One region of the Streptomyces sp. SID5464 genome, then DNA from elsewhere that is predicted to be linked to it. Evidence: riboswitches for the same ligand, from Rfam matches in the RefSeq annotation. Region 1 holds a riboswitch; each other region holds the start of a gene.
What was found. Region 1 has a riboswitch for cobalamin ahead of GTY47_RS19085 (prenyltransferase/squalene oxidase repeat-containing protein). Riboswitches for the same ligand answer to the same signal wherever they lie in the genome.
Positions count from the first base shown of each region.

Region 2: linked by a shared signal. The riboswitch ahead of GTY47_RS37075 (ABC transporter substrate-binding protein) and the one ahead of GTY47_RS19085 (prenyltransferase/squalene oxidase repeat-containing protein) in region 1 are both predicted to bind cobalamin.
Region 3: linked by a shared signal. The riboswitch ahead of GTY47_RS34650 (energy-coupling factor ABC transporter permease) and the one ahead of GTY47_RS19085 (prenyltransferase/squalene oxidase repeat-containing protein) in region 1 are both predicted to bind cobalamin.

Region 1 covers NZ_WWIQ01000029.1:36,313-40,981, reverse strand. The annotation lists gene GTY47_RS19105 (nuclear transport factor 2 family protein) at 1-24, shown strand, start outside; gene GTY47_RS19100 (helix-turn-helix transcriptional regulator) at 117-1,022, shown strand; gene GTY47_RS19095 (SAM-dependent methyltransferase) at 1,023-1,838, opposite strand; gene GTY47_RS19090 (phosphotransferase) at 1,872-2,561, opposite strand; cobalamin riboswitch at 2,608-2,739, shown strand; gene GTY47_RS19085 (prenyltransferase/squalene oxidase repeat-containing protein) at 2,852-4,078, shown strand; gene GTY47_RS19080 (SCO2322 family protein) at 4,075-4,669, shown strand, end outside.
Region 2 covers NZ_WWIQ01000075.1:167,467-172,135, reverse strand. The annotation lists gene GTY47_RS37090 (4-hydroxybenzoate 3-monooxygenase) at 1-461, opposite strand, end outside; gene GTY47_RS37085 (APC family permease) at 500-2,140, opposite strand; gene GTY47_RS37080 (CoA-binding protein) at 2,274-2,702, opposite strand; cobalamin riboswitch at 2,779-2,969, shown strand; gene GTY47_RS37075 (ABC transporter substrate-binding protein) at 3,038-4,054, shown strand; gene GTY47_RS37070 (iron chelate uptake ABC transporter family permease subunit) at 4,051-4,669, shown strand, end outside.
Region 3 covers NZ_WWIQ01000072.1:176,984-181,652, reverse strand. The annotation lists gene cbiQ (cobalt ECF transporter T component CbiQ) at 1-598, opposite strand, end outside; gene GTY47_RS34655 (energy-coupling factor ABC transporter substrate-binding protein) at 604-972, opposite strand; gene GTY47_RS34650 (energy-coupling factor ABC transporter permease) at 969-1,670, opposite strand; cobalamin riboswitch at 1,700-1,907, opposite strand; gene GTY47_RS34645 (serine/threonine-protein kinase) at 1,976-3,361, opposite strand; gene GTY47_RS34640 (MFS transporter) at 3,681-4,669, opposite strand, start outside.

The DNA.
Region 1 (4,669 bases):
CGGGCCAACTCGCCTTCGGCGTAAGCCGGATGGCGTCCGGGCAGGGCCCCTAGGATGAATGTGCCGCGGCGCTCGCAGGCCTGCGGAGTTGCGTTCCACCGCAAGGAGACACGCCCATGGGCACCGAAGAGGCCGCTCGTACGACATCCGGCAGCGGAGCCCTGGACAGCAGGTCGGCCGGGCCCATGGTGCCGCGGCTGGTGCTGGGTGCCCGGCTCAGGCGACTGCGCGAGGAGCGGGGCATCGGCCGGGCGGACGCGGGGCATGTCATCCGGGCCTCCTCGTCCAAGATCAGCCGGATGGAGGCGGGTCGGCACGGGTTCAAGCTGCGGGACGTCGCCGATCTGCTCACGCTCTACGGCGTCACGGACGAGGCCGAGCGCGCGACCCTGCTGGCGCTGGCCGAGCAGGCCAACACCCCGGCCTGGTGGCAGTATTACAGCGACGTGGTGCCCGCCTGGATGCAGATGTACCTCGGCGCCGAACAGGCGGCGAGCGTCATCCGCTGCTTCCAGGTCCAGCGCGTTCCCGGGCTGCTCCAGACCGCCGACTACGCGCGGGCCTCCATCCGGCTCGCCCACCCGGACGCCGGTGCGCAGGAGATGGACCGCCGGGTCGCGCTGCGGATGACCCGCCAGCGGATCCTGCACCGGCAGCCGGCGACCCGGCTGTGGGCCGTGATCGACGAGGCGGCGCTGCGGCGCCCGGTGGGCGGCGCCGCCGTCATGCGCGCACAGCTCAGGCATCTCATCGACATCTGCCGGCTTCCTCAGGTCACGGTGCAGATCCTGCCGTTCCGCGTCGGCGGCCACGCCGCGGAGGGCGGCCCGGTCACGATTCTGCGCCTGCCCGGTGGTGAGTTGCCGGACGTGGTCTACCTCGAACAGCTCACCACCGCGCTCTATCCCGACCGGCCCGCCGAGATCGAGTGCTACTGGGACGCGATGAACCGGCTGGTGGTCGAAGCCGAGTCACCGGACGAGACTCCGACCATTCTCCACCGCGTCCTCCAGGAGACCTGATCAGCGCTTCAGGGCGACACCGCCGTACTGGTGCACCTCCGCGGGGAGATCCAGGGCCGCGGCGTCGGGGCGCCAGCGCGAGCAGGACGTCACGCCCGGTTCGAGCAGTTCCAGACCGTCGAAGTAGCGGGCGATCTGCTCGGGGCTGCGCAGGATGTACGGGATCGAACCGCCGTCGTTGTACTGCTGGATGGCCCGGACGTAGTCATCGCTGGTGTCGGTGCTGTCGTACTGGACGAGGTAGCTGCCGGAGGGCAGGGCGTCCACCAGCTGCCGCACGATCGCGCATGCCTCGTCGTGGTCCTCGATGTGGCCCAGGATGCCCATCAGCATGAGGGCGACGGGCTGGTCGAAGTCCAGCGTCTTGCCGGCTTCCCGGATGATCGTGCTCGGCTCGCGCAGGTCGGCGTCGACGTAGTTGGTGACGCCCTCCGGGGTGCTGGTGAGCAGCGCGCGGGCGTGGGCCAGCACCAGCGGGTCGTTGTCGACGTAGACGATCCGGCTGTCCGGGGCCACCCCCTGGGCGATCTGGTGGGTGTTGTCCACGTTGGGCAGCCCGGTGCCGATGTCCAGGAACTGGCGGATGCCCTCCTCGGCGGCGAGATGGCGGACGGCTCGGGCGAGGAAGTAGCGGGCGGCGCGGGCTCCGGTCTCGATACCCGGGAAGATCTCGCGGAACGCGTCACCGGCCACACGGTCGACTTCGTAGTTGTCCTTTCCGCCCAGCCAGTAGTTCCAGATCCGGGCCGAGTGCGGCACGGAGGTGTCGATCTTGGGAAGCGGCTCCTGCCCGGAGTTCCCCACCTGATCACTCATGGACGCTCCTGCGTGTGGTCGTGGAGGCCCACGTTAGCTTGTTCGCCGACGCGTTCCCCCCTGAGACAGCATCAACTCCTCGGCCTTTCCGAGTAGTTCGACTTCGGCCCGGCTCATGGTCGGGTTGGCGGACCGCCGGCGCAGGGCCTCGGTGAGGGCGGGCCGGGTGAGGGGGGACGGGCCGGCGAGGAGGGCGGTCAGCATGGTGCGGGCCGGGCTGGAGAGGTGGTCACCGGCGACGGCGGCCTGGGCGAGGATGACGGCGGACGCCGCCCAGTCCAGGGCCGGGTCGCCCTCCTCCGTGTTCGACCAGTCGATGACGCGGGGACCGTCGGGGGTCAGGATCACGTTCTCCGGGTGCAGGTCCAGGTGCAGGACGCGGACGGCCGGGCCGGTGGAGCGCAGGGCGGGGATGGTGTGGAGGTTGCGCAGCAGCCGGGCGAGGAGCGAGCCCGCCTCCGTCAGGTCCAGCGTGCCCGCCAGGCAGGCCTGGAGCATGGTCGGGCCGGAGAGCCGTTCCAGCACCAGGTCCGTGCGCGAGCCGGTCGGACGGACCCGGGGCACCGGGTAGCCGTGGGCGCGCACGTGCTCCATCACCGCGCCCTCGCCCGCCGCGTCTCCCCCGCCCTCCCGTTCACGCCGCAGCACCCACGCCCCGTCGATCTCGTACACGTCGGCGCGGCGGCCCGAGCCGAGCAGTCGTCCCGGTGGTGTCGGCGGCATGCGCCGAAGGTACTCCGGCCCCCGGCACCCCTCAGCCCGTTCTGGACGTGCGGGTACAGTAAGCGGGTCGTCATCACACCCGTACGGGGGAAAGCCGGTGCAATTCCGGCGCTGACCCGCAACCGTGAACTGCCGTCGAGGCGGTGAGCCGGATCGCCCCGTACGGTTCGTGACCGGCTCACGTGCCCGGCAGCCCGCCGGTGCACGGCACCGTCGAGGTATACGGAGCCGAGCCGCCGGGGGTGCCCCGTGCTGCCCGGCTCCCCCGCAGGGAGAGGCACCCGCCGATCATGAACGTCCGCCGCAGCGCCGCGGTCCTCGCCGCCGTCGCCGTGATCTGCGCCGCCCCGCCGGCCGCCGCCGCCCCGTCCCCTTCCCCGTCCCAGGCCTTCCCCTCCGCCCTGTACGGCGACAAGGACCCCCGGTACGACGGCGTCTGGCGCCAGTCGCTCGCCCTCCTCGCGCAGCACACGGTGGGCGTGAAGCCCGCGGCGAAGTCCGTGCAGTGGCTGGTGCGCCAGCAGTGCGCGGACGGTTCCTTCGCCCCGTACCGCGCCGACCCGACCACCGCGTGCGACGCCAAGACCATGGTCGACACGAACCAGACGGCCGCCGCCGTACAGGCGCTCACCGCCCTCGGCGGGCACGACGCCGTCACCGGCAAGGCCGTCGCCTGGCTGAAGTCCGTCCAGAACAAGGACGGCGGCTGGGGCTACACGCCCGGCGGCGCCAGCGACACCAACTCCACGTCCGTCGTCATCGGCGCGCTGACCGCCGCCGGCGAGAAGCCGGAACAGGTCGAGAAGGGCGGCAAGTCGCCCTACGACGCGCTGCTGACGCTCGCCCTCGCCTGTGACGGCGACGACGCGGGCGCCTTCGCGTTCCAGCCGGACAAGAAGGGCGAGCTCGCCGCCAACGCGGACGCCACGGCGGCGGGCGTGCTGGGCGCCTTGGGCAAGGGCATGGTGGTGAAGCCCGCCGAGAAGACGGAGGCGACCGGGGCGGCGAAGGGCGAGACCTGCGCGGACGAGAAGACGCCTGAGCAGGCCGCGGCCAACGGAGCCGCCTACCTCACCAGGACGCTCGCCGAGGACGGCCACCTCACTTCGGCCCTCGCGGGCTCGGACCCCCAGCCCGACCACGGCAACACCGCCGACGCGGTCGTCGCGCTCGCCGCGCACGGCGACACCGGGCAGGCGGAGAAGCCCCTGCGCTGGCTGGAGAAGAACTCCGCCCCGTGGGCCGCCCAGAACGGCCCCGCCGCCTACGCCCAGCTCATCTTCGCCGCCCACGCGACGGGCACCAACCCGCGCGACTTCGGCGGCACCGACCTGGTGAAGCAGCTGAACGCGACCGGCCCGGCCCCGCAGACCGCCGGGAAGACCCGAGCGGCGGAGGAGAAGAGCGACTCGGGCTCGGACGTCTTCGGCGTCTGGTGGTACGTCGGTGTCTGCCTCGTCGCCGGCGTCGGCATCGGCTTCCTCTTCAGCGGCCGCAGGAACAGGCAGCAGCCGTGATCCGCCGAGCCGTTCTCCTTCTCCTGGCCTCGCTCCTGCTGTGCGCGGGAGCGGGCCAGGCCCAGGCCGCCGGCTACCGGTACTGGTCGTTCTGGGACCGCGACGGCGACCACTGGGTCTACGCCACCCAGGGCCCGTCCACCGCCCGCCCCTCGGACGGCGACGTCCAGGGCTTCCGTTTCGCGGTGAGCGAGGACTCCGGGGACGCGGCCCGACCGCGCGGCGAGGCCGACTTCACGACGATCTGCGCCAAGACGCCCGCGCAGGACGGCAGGAAGCGAGTGGCTCTGCTCCTCGACTTCGGCACGCCGACGGACGCCCCGCCCGGCGAGACGCCGCCCCCTGCCCGAACGGCCTGCGCCCGGGTCTCCCCCGACGCGACAACGGCCGAGGCCCTGGCAGCAGTGGCCAAGCCGTTGCGCTACGACACGAACGCCCTCCTGTGCGCCATCTCGGGTTACCCGGAGAAGGGTTGCGGAGAGCAGCTGTCGAAGAAGCAGCCCCCGACCGCAGAGAAGAAGCACACCTCGGACGGCGGCCCGTCCCTCGGTTTGGTGGGGGGAATCGCCGTAGTGGCGGTACTGGGCGCGG
Region 2 (4,669 bases), on a different contig from region 1:
TACGACACGGACGGCTGGTCGGTGTCGATGTCGTGCACCCGCACGTCCCGGACCCCGAAGCGGATCTGTCCGCCGCGTACGTCGGCGTACTCGCGCACCAGGTCCGTCACGAGCAACGGCTGTGGATAGACGAAGTGGTGACTGCCCGTCAGCTCACCGTAGGGGAACCGGTACCGCTCGCCGTCGAAGCGGAACTCGCACGCGGTGTGCAGTTCCGCGCGGTCCAGCAGGTTCCGGGCGAGGCCGCGCTTCTCCAGGCCCCGCACGGCCCATTCCTCCATGACTCCGGCCCGGGGCCGCTGTTCGATGAACTCCCGGCTCTCGGCCTCCAGCACCAGGCAGTCCACGGACGCGGCCCGCAGGATGTTGCCGACGGTCAGCCCAGCGGGACCGGCGCCCACGACAACGACTGGGAAGCGTTGCGGGGCGCCGGAGTCCGGAGGAGGAAAGGCGTGGGTCATGCGCTCATTATGGAGGCGCCGGCCGCGCGGGGGCGGTGTCAGTGGGCGGGCGCCTCGGTGACGGCCACCTCCCCGATGCTCCGCTCGATCTCCGCCGGCCGGGACGCCGACGCCCGGGCCCAGTAGTAGATCGCCAGGGAGAACACCGCGATGACCAGGATGTCCCACCACAGTCCGATGTGTCCCTGACCGCCGAAGCCGCCCTGCCAGGAGATGACGCCCATGCCCAGCAGGTAGACCGGCAGCCACTGGGCGGCCCTCCAGTCGAGCCGGGGTGCGTCGGGCAGGCCCTTGCGGGTGGCGTACCAGGCGTATCCGCCCAGCAGGACGTAGCCGAGGACGATGGCCACGCCGAGCCGCCACAGGGTGTCCCAGGTCGACCAGTAGATGATGAGGTTGGCCACGACGAACGACAGCGGGGAGATGACGTTCCCGCCGGGCAGGCGGTAGGGCCGTTCGCGGTGCGGCAGCCGGTCCGCGAAGACGCCGTACGCCAGCGGGGCGCCCGCGTACATCAGCACGCTCGCCGAGGTGATGAAGCCGACGAGCTGCTGCCAGCTCGGGAACGGCAGGAAGCAGACCACGCCGGTCACGAAGGAGACGATGAGCCCGAACCACGGCACGCCGCGCGCGTCGGTGCGCGTGAAGATCTTCGGCGCGTAGCCGTTGCGGGCCAGGCCGTAGGAGACGCGGGAGGTGGCGGTGGTGTAGATCAGGCCGGTGCCGCCCGGAGAGACGACCGCGTCCAGATACAGCACCACGCTCAGCCAGCCGAGCCCCAGCAGCGTGGCCAGTCCCGCCCAAGGGCCGCTGATGCCGGGGTAGTCGAGCTTGGTCCAGCCGTGCGCGAAGGAGGCCAGCGGCAGGGCGGCGATGAAGACGACCTGGAGCAGGACGTAGATCGCGGCTCCGATGGCGACCGAGCCGAGCGTCGCACGGGGCAGGTCACGCGCCGGGTCGCGGCTCTCGCCCGCAAGCTGGATCGCCTGCTCGAAGCCCAGCAGGGCGAAGATGATGCCGCTGGAACTGACGGCGCTCAGCACGCCGTGGGCGCCGAACGGGGCGAAGCCGTGCTCGGTGAAGTTGCCCGGGTGGAAGTTGCCGGCCGCGATGATGAAGATCGCGGCGAGCGGCACGGCCACCTTCCACCAGGTGGCGGCGCTGTTGGTGTGCGCCAGGAGCCGCACGCCGAGGAAGTTGATGACGACGAACACGGCCATGAGGACCACGGCGACGACGAACCCGCCGGCCGTCAGCGTCCCGTCCTTCGGGTGCTGGAAGCCCTGCGCCCAGTGCCAGTGCCCGGCGTAGCCGATCATGGCCTCGACCTCGATCGGTGCCACGGTCGCCGCCTGGAGCCAGGAGAACCAGCCGAAGGACATGCCGGCCAGTCCGCCGAAGGCGTAGTGCGGATACCGTGCCGTGCCGCCCGCGACCGGGAACATGCCGCCCAGTTCCGCGTGCACCAGGGCGAGCAGCACGATCGCGACCGCGCCGATCAGCCACGAAAGGATCGCCGCGGGGCCGGCCGCCACGACCGCCTTCTCGGCGCCGTACAACCAGCCGGAGCCGATGATGGAACCGACCGACGCCCACATGAGCCCGATCAGTCCGACGTCCCGGCGCAGTCCGCCCGGACCCCCCTTTACCCCCGCTGCTGCCTGGTCGACGCTCACCATGAATCAAGGGGCCTCTCATGAAGAACTCGGTGAGTTCTGCGAGCAAGAGGCCTCAGGCTAGGAATCGGTCAGCCGACGGCAGAAGGCGAGTTGTACAGCCTTGACCCGGCGCGGGCATTTCCTGGAAAGCGCTTCAGGGATTCTGTACGCGGTGATGAGGGAGTCGTGGGATCTCGATCGCCGGGCAGCGGTCCATCACCATCTCCACGCCCGCGGCGCGGGTCCGGTCGTACGCCGCCTCGTCGATGACGCCGAGCTGGAACCACACGGCCTTCGCGCCCTTTGCGACCGCCTCGTCGGCGACCGCTCCGGCGAGATCGCTGTTCACGAACACGTCCACGACGTCCACGTCGAAGGGGATGTCCGCGAGGCAGGCGTACCCCTTCTCGCCGTGTACCGTCTCCGCCTTGGGATGCACCGGCACGACGCGCTTGCCGTAGCGCTGCAGCACCTCGGCGACGCCGTACGCCGCGCGCCGCCGGTTCGACGACAGGCCGACCACGGCCCAGGTGTCGCCGAGTTCGGTGAGGATCTTGCGGACCGTTGCCTCGTCGCCGTACACCGTCGGCCTCCTCCCGTGGGTGAGCTCTCGTCCGGACAACGACGCAAGGCGGGCGGTGATTCCCCCGCGCCCTCCGTGATAGCTTGCCGAGGCCAGTCGAACCCATGTACGTGGGTCAGGGAATCCGGTGCGAATCCGGAACTGACGCGCAGCGGTGAGGGGGACGGGCGGGGCCTCGGCCACTGGACGGCGTGTGTGACGTCCGGGAAGGCGCCCCGCACCGGACGAACCCGAGTCCGAAGACCTGCTGGCGGCCCCCGCGGCCGTTCGCGGCGGGGGAGCACCGTACGACCGGGCTCCGCGATCGAGCCCTCGACGCCTGAGGACTGGTTTCCGTGCCCCTCGCCCGACCTGCCCGTGCCGCCGTCCTGCTCGCGGCCGGCTCCCTGCTCCTGACCGGCTGCGGCGACTCGCGGGCCACCACGGCGAAAGCCGCAGTCACGCTCGACAACTGCGGCCGCGAGGTGCGCGTGGAGGCCCCGCCGAAGCACGCCGTCTCCCTCAACCAGGGCACCACCGAGATCCTGCTCTCCCTCGGCCTCGCCGACCGTCTCGCGGGCACCGCCACCTGGACCGACCCCGTGATGAAGGGGCTGGAGAAGGCCAATGCGAAGGTGCCGCGCATCGCCGACGACAACCCGTCCTTCGAACGGGTCCTGGCCGCCGACCCCGACTTCGTCGCGGCCTCCTTCGTCTCCACCCTCGGCGAGGGCGGGGTCGCCACCCGCGAGCAGTTCGAGAAGCTCGGCGTCCCCACGTACGTCTCCCCGTCCGACTGCGCCGGCAAGGACAACTCCGGTGACGGTGACGGTGCGCGCGACAAGGCGCTGGGCATCGACACCATCTACGGCGAAGTACGCGACCTGGCGACCGTGTTCGGGGTGCCGGAACGGGGCGACAAGCTCGTGGCCTCCCTGCAGCGGCGCATGGCGAAGGCCACGCGGGGCATCCACGCCTCCGACGTCACCCTCCTGTACTGGTTCGCCAACTCCGAGTCCCCCTACATGGCGGGCTGTTGCGGCGCGCCCGGCATCATCACCCGGGCCCTCGGCGCGAAGAACGTCTTCGACGACACGCACGAGGAGTGGCCGCAGATCAACTGGGAGACGGTCGCCGACCGCGACCCCGACGTCCTCGTCATCGGCGACCTCACCCGCAGGTCGCAGACCGCCGAGTCGGCCGCGAAGAAGATCGCCTTCCTGGAGTCCAACCCGGTGACCAGGAACATGGACGCGGTCAGGCACAAGCGGTACGTGCTGCTCAGCGGGCAGGCCATGAACCCCACCATCCGCACGGTCGAGGGCGTGGAACAGGTCGCCGCCGGACTGCGCGAGTTCGGGCTCGTGAAGTGACCGTCCGCGGGCTCGCGCTCGGCACCGGAGGGGCCCTCCTGCTGGCCGCCTCCCTGGCCCTGGCGATCACCGTCGGCCCCGCCGACATCAGGATCGCGGACGTCTGGTCCGTCGTCGCCGCCCACCTCGGCCTCGGCAGTTCGGACCTGACGCCGATCCGCGACGGTATCGTCTGGCAGCTGCGGCTGCCGCGCACGCTGCTCGCGGCCGTGTGCGGGGCCGGACTCGCCGTGTGCGGGGCGGTGATGCAGTCGCTGCTGCGCAACCCGCTCGCCGACCCGTTCGTGCTCGGGGTGTCCTCCGGCGCCTCCACCGGCGCGGTCGTGGTCGTCGTCCTGGGTGTCGGCGGCGGTACGGTCTCGGTCTCCGCGGGCGCGTTCCTCGGCGCCCTGGTGTCCTTCGCGCTGGTGCTGCTGCTCAGCCACACCCTCGGCGGCACCACCGACCGGGTCGTCCTCGCGGGCGTCGCCGCCATGCAGCTCTTCTCCGCGCTCACCTCCTTCGTCGTGATGACCGCCGCGGACGCCGAGACGACCCGGGGCGTGCTGTTCTGGCTCCTCGGCTCGCTCGGGGGTGCGGGCTGGACCGACGTGTGGCTGTGCCTGGCCGTCCTGG
Region 3 (4,669 bases), on a different contig from region 1:
GGCGGACCGCCCGGTCGAAGGCCCGGACGAACGCGGTGGCGCCGAGACCGCCCAGGGAACGCCAGGCGGCGGCCCGCGTGGTGTGCCCGAGCCGGGCGGCCTGCGCGTCACGGACCCGGCGCACGGAGTCCAGCAGCAGGAAGCTCATCCGGTACGTCACGAGCGCGACGTCGACGACCGGCGCCGGCACCCCGGCCCGGACCAGCCGCGGCAACAGGTCGGACATGGGCGTGGTGAACGCGAACAGCAGCACCCCCAGGGAGGCCGCCGAGGTGCGCAGCAGCAACTCCCCGGCCCGGACCGGCCCGTCACCGGCCAGGGAGACGAAGCCGCCCGGCCCGCCGACCCGCACGAGCAGCGTCAGTGCGCCGGTCACGCAGAAACCGAGCGGCACCCGGTAGGCCCGCCACAGCCGGCCCCCGGGGACGCCCGCCGGACCCAGCAGCACCACCAGGGCGGTCAGCAGCACCAGGGCCGCGCCCGGCCAGGGCGGCAGCGAGATCGCCAGCAGGGTCAGACCCAGCCCGAGCACGGCCTTGTCCACGGGATGGCGGCGGCGCCAGCGACTGCTGTGCGCCGCCGCGTCGATCGGCAGCACCCGGCTCAGGCCCCTTCGGCCGTGGACTCCTCGGCGGTGCCGGCCGCCGGGTTCTCCGAGTCCCGCTCGCGCGCCCGCTGCTCACCCTGCCGCCTGCCCCGGCGCAGGCCGAAGTAGTAGGCGAGGACACCGGCGCCGAGGGCCGCCTGGAGGGAGAACAGCGCCGACTCGATCTCACCGGACGGCGGTTCGTACAGGGGGGAGAACCAGGGCTTGTAGTCCGGCTCGATCTCGGTGATCGCCGTCTCCGCCTCACCGTCGGAGCCCGTGAACGGCTGCTCCTTGTGGTCGCCGAGGCCGAGCGCGAGCGGCAGCACGGCCAGCGCGGCCACGGCGAGCAGCAGCAGAAGGTTGATCTTCGTGTTCCTGCTCATCGGGCCACCGCCTCGGTCTCGCTGCGCGACTCCTCCTTGTCGAGGAGCACACCCAGCCGGGTCAGTTCGCCCTTGCTGGACTGCGCCAGCAGCCGCATCACGAGCACCGTCAGCAGCCCCTCGCTCACCGCGAGCGGGATCTGGGTGACGGCGAAGATGGAGCCGAACTTGCCGAGCGCGCCCAGGAACCCGCTGCCCGGGTCGGGGAACGCGAGCGCCAGCTGCACGCTGGTGACGCAGTACGTGGACAGGTCGGCGACGAACGCGGCGAAGAACACGGCGACCATCAGCGGCACGTCGTAGCGGCGCAGCAGCCGGTACACCGCGTAGCCCGCCCAGGGCCCGACGATCGCCATGGAGAAGACGTTGGCGCCGAGCGTCGTCAGACCGCCGTGCGCGAGCAGCAGCGCCTGGAAGAGCAGGGTGATGGTGCCCAGCACCGCCATGGCGGGCGGCCGGAACAGGATGGCGCCCAGGCCCGTGCCGGTGGGGTGGGAGCAGCTGCCGGTGACGGACGGCAGTTTCAGGGCGGACAGGACGAACGTGAAGGCGCCGGAGGCGCCGAGGAGCAGGGTGCTCTCGGGGTGCTCGCGCACCTCACGGGTGAGCGACCGGACTCCGTGGAGGACGAACGGCGCAGACGCGACGCCCCAGGCGACCGCGTGCGCCGGAGGCAGGAAACCCTCGGCAATGTGCATGGCTCAGCAGACCCTCTCCAGCACCTCGTGGATGGTTGACGCGCCTTGGCCGGTCTCCTGGCTCACGGGTCCCACCGCCCGTACTCCGCCTTCCCGGGTCCATGAGGACCCAGTGGCTGCCCGCTAGGGCCGGAGCCGGACTTCCCGATCACAGTGGCGAGGGCCGCACCGGCATCACACCGGATTTCCCGTTCACCAAGGCGTGGTGACAGTAATGCCGAGATAAGGGCCATGACAAGCCAGCCGAGGGGGCGCGCACGGGGGCGCGTGAGGGGGCGACCGCTCGCACACCGGCGCAGTACGGCTCAGTCGTCACCCTCGTCGTCCTCGTCCTCCCCGTTCCCCCAGGACCCGGGAGGCTGTTCCTGCTTGGGCTTGTCCGCCTTCTCCGGCGAACTGTCGCTCGTCTCCTGCGCCGGGCCCGTGGGGCCGGGCGTCGTTGCGTCGGGGGCCGGGGAACCGGGTGCCGTGGTGGAGGGGGTGACATCGGCCACTGTGCCGGCGGTCGGCGTGGTGGCGGCCGCCGGGGCGGAGGCCAGAGGGTCGGCGGAGCCGGCGGTCGGCGAGGCGGCCGGGCTGCTCGCGGACGGGGACGCGTCGGGTTCGGTGCCCTCCGTCGCGGTGTTGTCGGGCGAGAACCACAGCACGCCGGCGAGCATCGCGGCGAGGAAGACGGCCGCCGCGGCCACCACCGCGGCCGTTCTCCGGTGGTCGCCGAAACCGCTGCGGGGCGCGGCGCGACGTGCACGCCCGCCCGGGGCGGTGCGAGACCCCGTGGGCAGCCCGTAAGTGGTCGGGGAGCCGGATCCGGCTGCCGCATATGGCCCCGGCCCGGCGGACGGCATCGGGGACGCCGCCTCCGGCAGCGGCTCGGGCAGCCCCCGCCAGGCGCCGCCGGCGAACCACTCGGCGGCCTGCTGCGCCGTGGGCCGGTCCTCGGGCTGCTTGGCGAGCAGGGCGAGGAGGTAGCTCTCGAAGGCCGGCGGCAGACCGGCGACACCGAGCTCGCGGGGCGGCACGGGGGCGTTGTCGAGATGCTGGTGGAGGAGCGCGACGGCGGTGTCGGCCTGGAACGGCGGGCGGCCGCTGAGGAGCTGGTAGAGCACGCACCCCAGGGAGTACATGTCGGAGGCGGGGCCCGCGGGCCGGCCCAGGGCCCGTTCGGGTGCGAGGTAGAGGCCGGTGCCGACGATCTGGCCGGTCGCGGTGAGCGCGGCGCCCGGGTCGTCGAGGAAGCGCGCGATGCCGAAGTCGCCGATCTTCAGCGTGCCGCCCGCGTCCAGCAGGAGGTTGGCGGGCTTGATGTCGCGGTGCACGATGCCCTGCTGGTGCGCGGCGGCGAGTCCCGCGGCGGCCTGCGCGGCGAGTTGTGCCACCCGCTCGGCGGGGAGCGCGCCGGAGACGGACAGCACCCCGGCGAGGCTGTCGCCCTCGACCAGCTCCATCACCAGGTACAGCCGGTTGTCGTACTCGCCGAAGTCCAGGACCCCCACCAGATTGGGGTGGTTCAGACGCCCGGCCGTCTGGGCCTCCAGACGGAACCGGGAGGCCGCCGTGGCGTCGGTGTCCTGGGGCAGCAGCAATTTGACGGCCACCGCTCTGGCGAGCGTCTCGTCGTACGCACGCCAGACCTCTCCCATTCCGCCGCGCCCGATCTCAACGTCCAGCCGGTAGCGGCCCGCTAGCAGCACTCGTCCTCGTCCTATGCTCGTGGGAAGGTCCTCGCCGCAGGCCGTAACTCCCCGCGTCCGAGCGGGGGTTGGTGGGGGGTGCCGCAGCCGACCCAGGATACTGGCGCCGCGTGACCACCGTTCCCCGGTGCGGTGTCGCGGGACGGTACGGTCCCGGAAATCGGGGAGCGGGCGAGTGTCCCGCCGGGGTGACGGTGCGGCGCGTGTGGTTGCCGCGGCTCTCCCCGGCGCCTTCAGCCGCCGGGTCGGGCCGCCGCTGCCTCCTCCCCGTGTCTGCGCTTGCGGTCAGCGCGCCCGCCCCTTGTGCCTCCGCGTGCCGTCAGGCCGCCGCTTGCGTCCCCTGCGGCCGTTCCTCACGGCGCGGCAGCAGTGCCACCGCCAGGGCGGGTACGGCCGCGAGGACCAGCCAGGGCACGGCGGCCGGGAGGCCCGTGTCGAGCAGGGAGCCGGTGGCCGCGCTGCCGGCGAGGACGATCAGGCCCGAGACCGACGACAGCGCGCCCATGTAGAGGCCGATCCGGCCCTCCTCGGCGAGGTCGGGCACCCAGGCGCGGGCGGCGGGCACGACCAGCATCTGCCCCACGGTGAGCAGCACGACGAAACCCGCGGCCGGCAGCAGCCCGGCGGCACCCGTCCAGCCGGCGGGGCGCGCCGCCGCCACCACCGCGAAACCGGACGCGATCAGCAGCAGCCCGGCGGCCATGGAGCGGCGCAGGTCGAGCCGGTCGCCCGCCCAGCGGGTCACCGGCAGCTGCGCGCACACCACCAGCACCGAGGACAGGGCGAACAGCCAGGACAGCGGCGCCTGGGAACCCGCCGCTCGCCGCACCTCGTCCGGCAGGGCCAGATACAGCTGGTTGTAGGCGAGCAGGTACGTGCCGTACGCACAGCACAGGGCGAGGAAACGGCGGTTGCGCAGCAGCACGCGCGCCCCGCCCTTCTCCAGGGTCCGGACTCTGCCGGGGATGTGCTGCGGCATCAGCCACAGGTGCCCGGCGAGGACGAGCACGAACACCGCGGCACCCGCGAGGCACGCCGTTCGGAAGTCGACGGCCAGCAGCAGTCCGCCGAGCAGCGGTCCGGCGAAGGCCCCGACCTGGCCCGCCACGCTGAACAGGGCCAGGACACGGGTGCGCGAGCCGTGCCCGGCCTCCTCCCAGAGCACGGCCTGGCGGGCCACCTCGGACTCCACGGCGGGGGAGAACAGGGCGGCGGCGAAACCGATCACCACCACGGCGCCGATCACGGCCCAGCTCGCCTGCGCGTACCCGAGCCACGCGAACCCGGCGATCCGCAGCACGCAGCCGG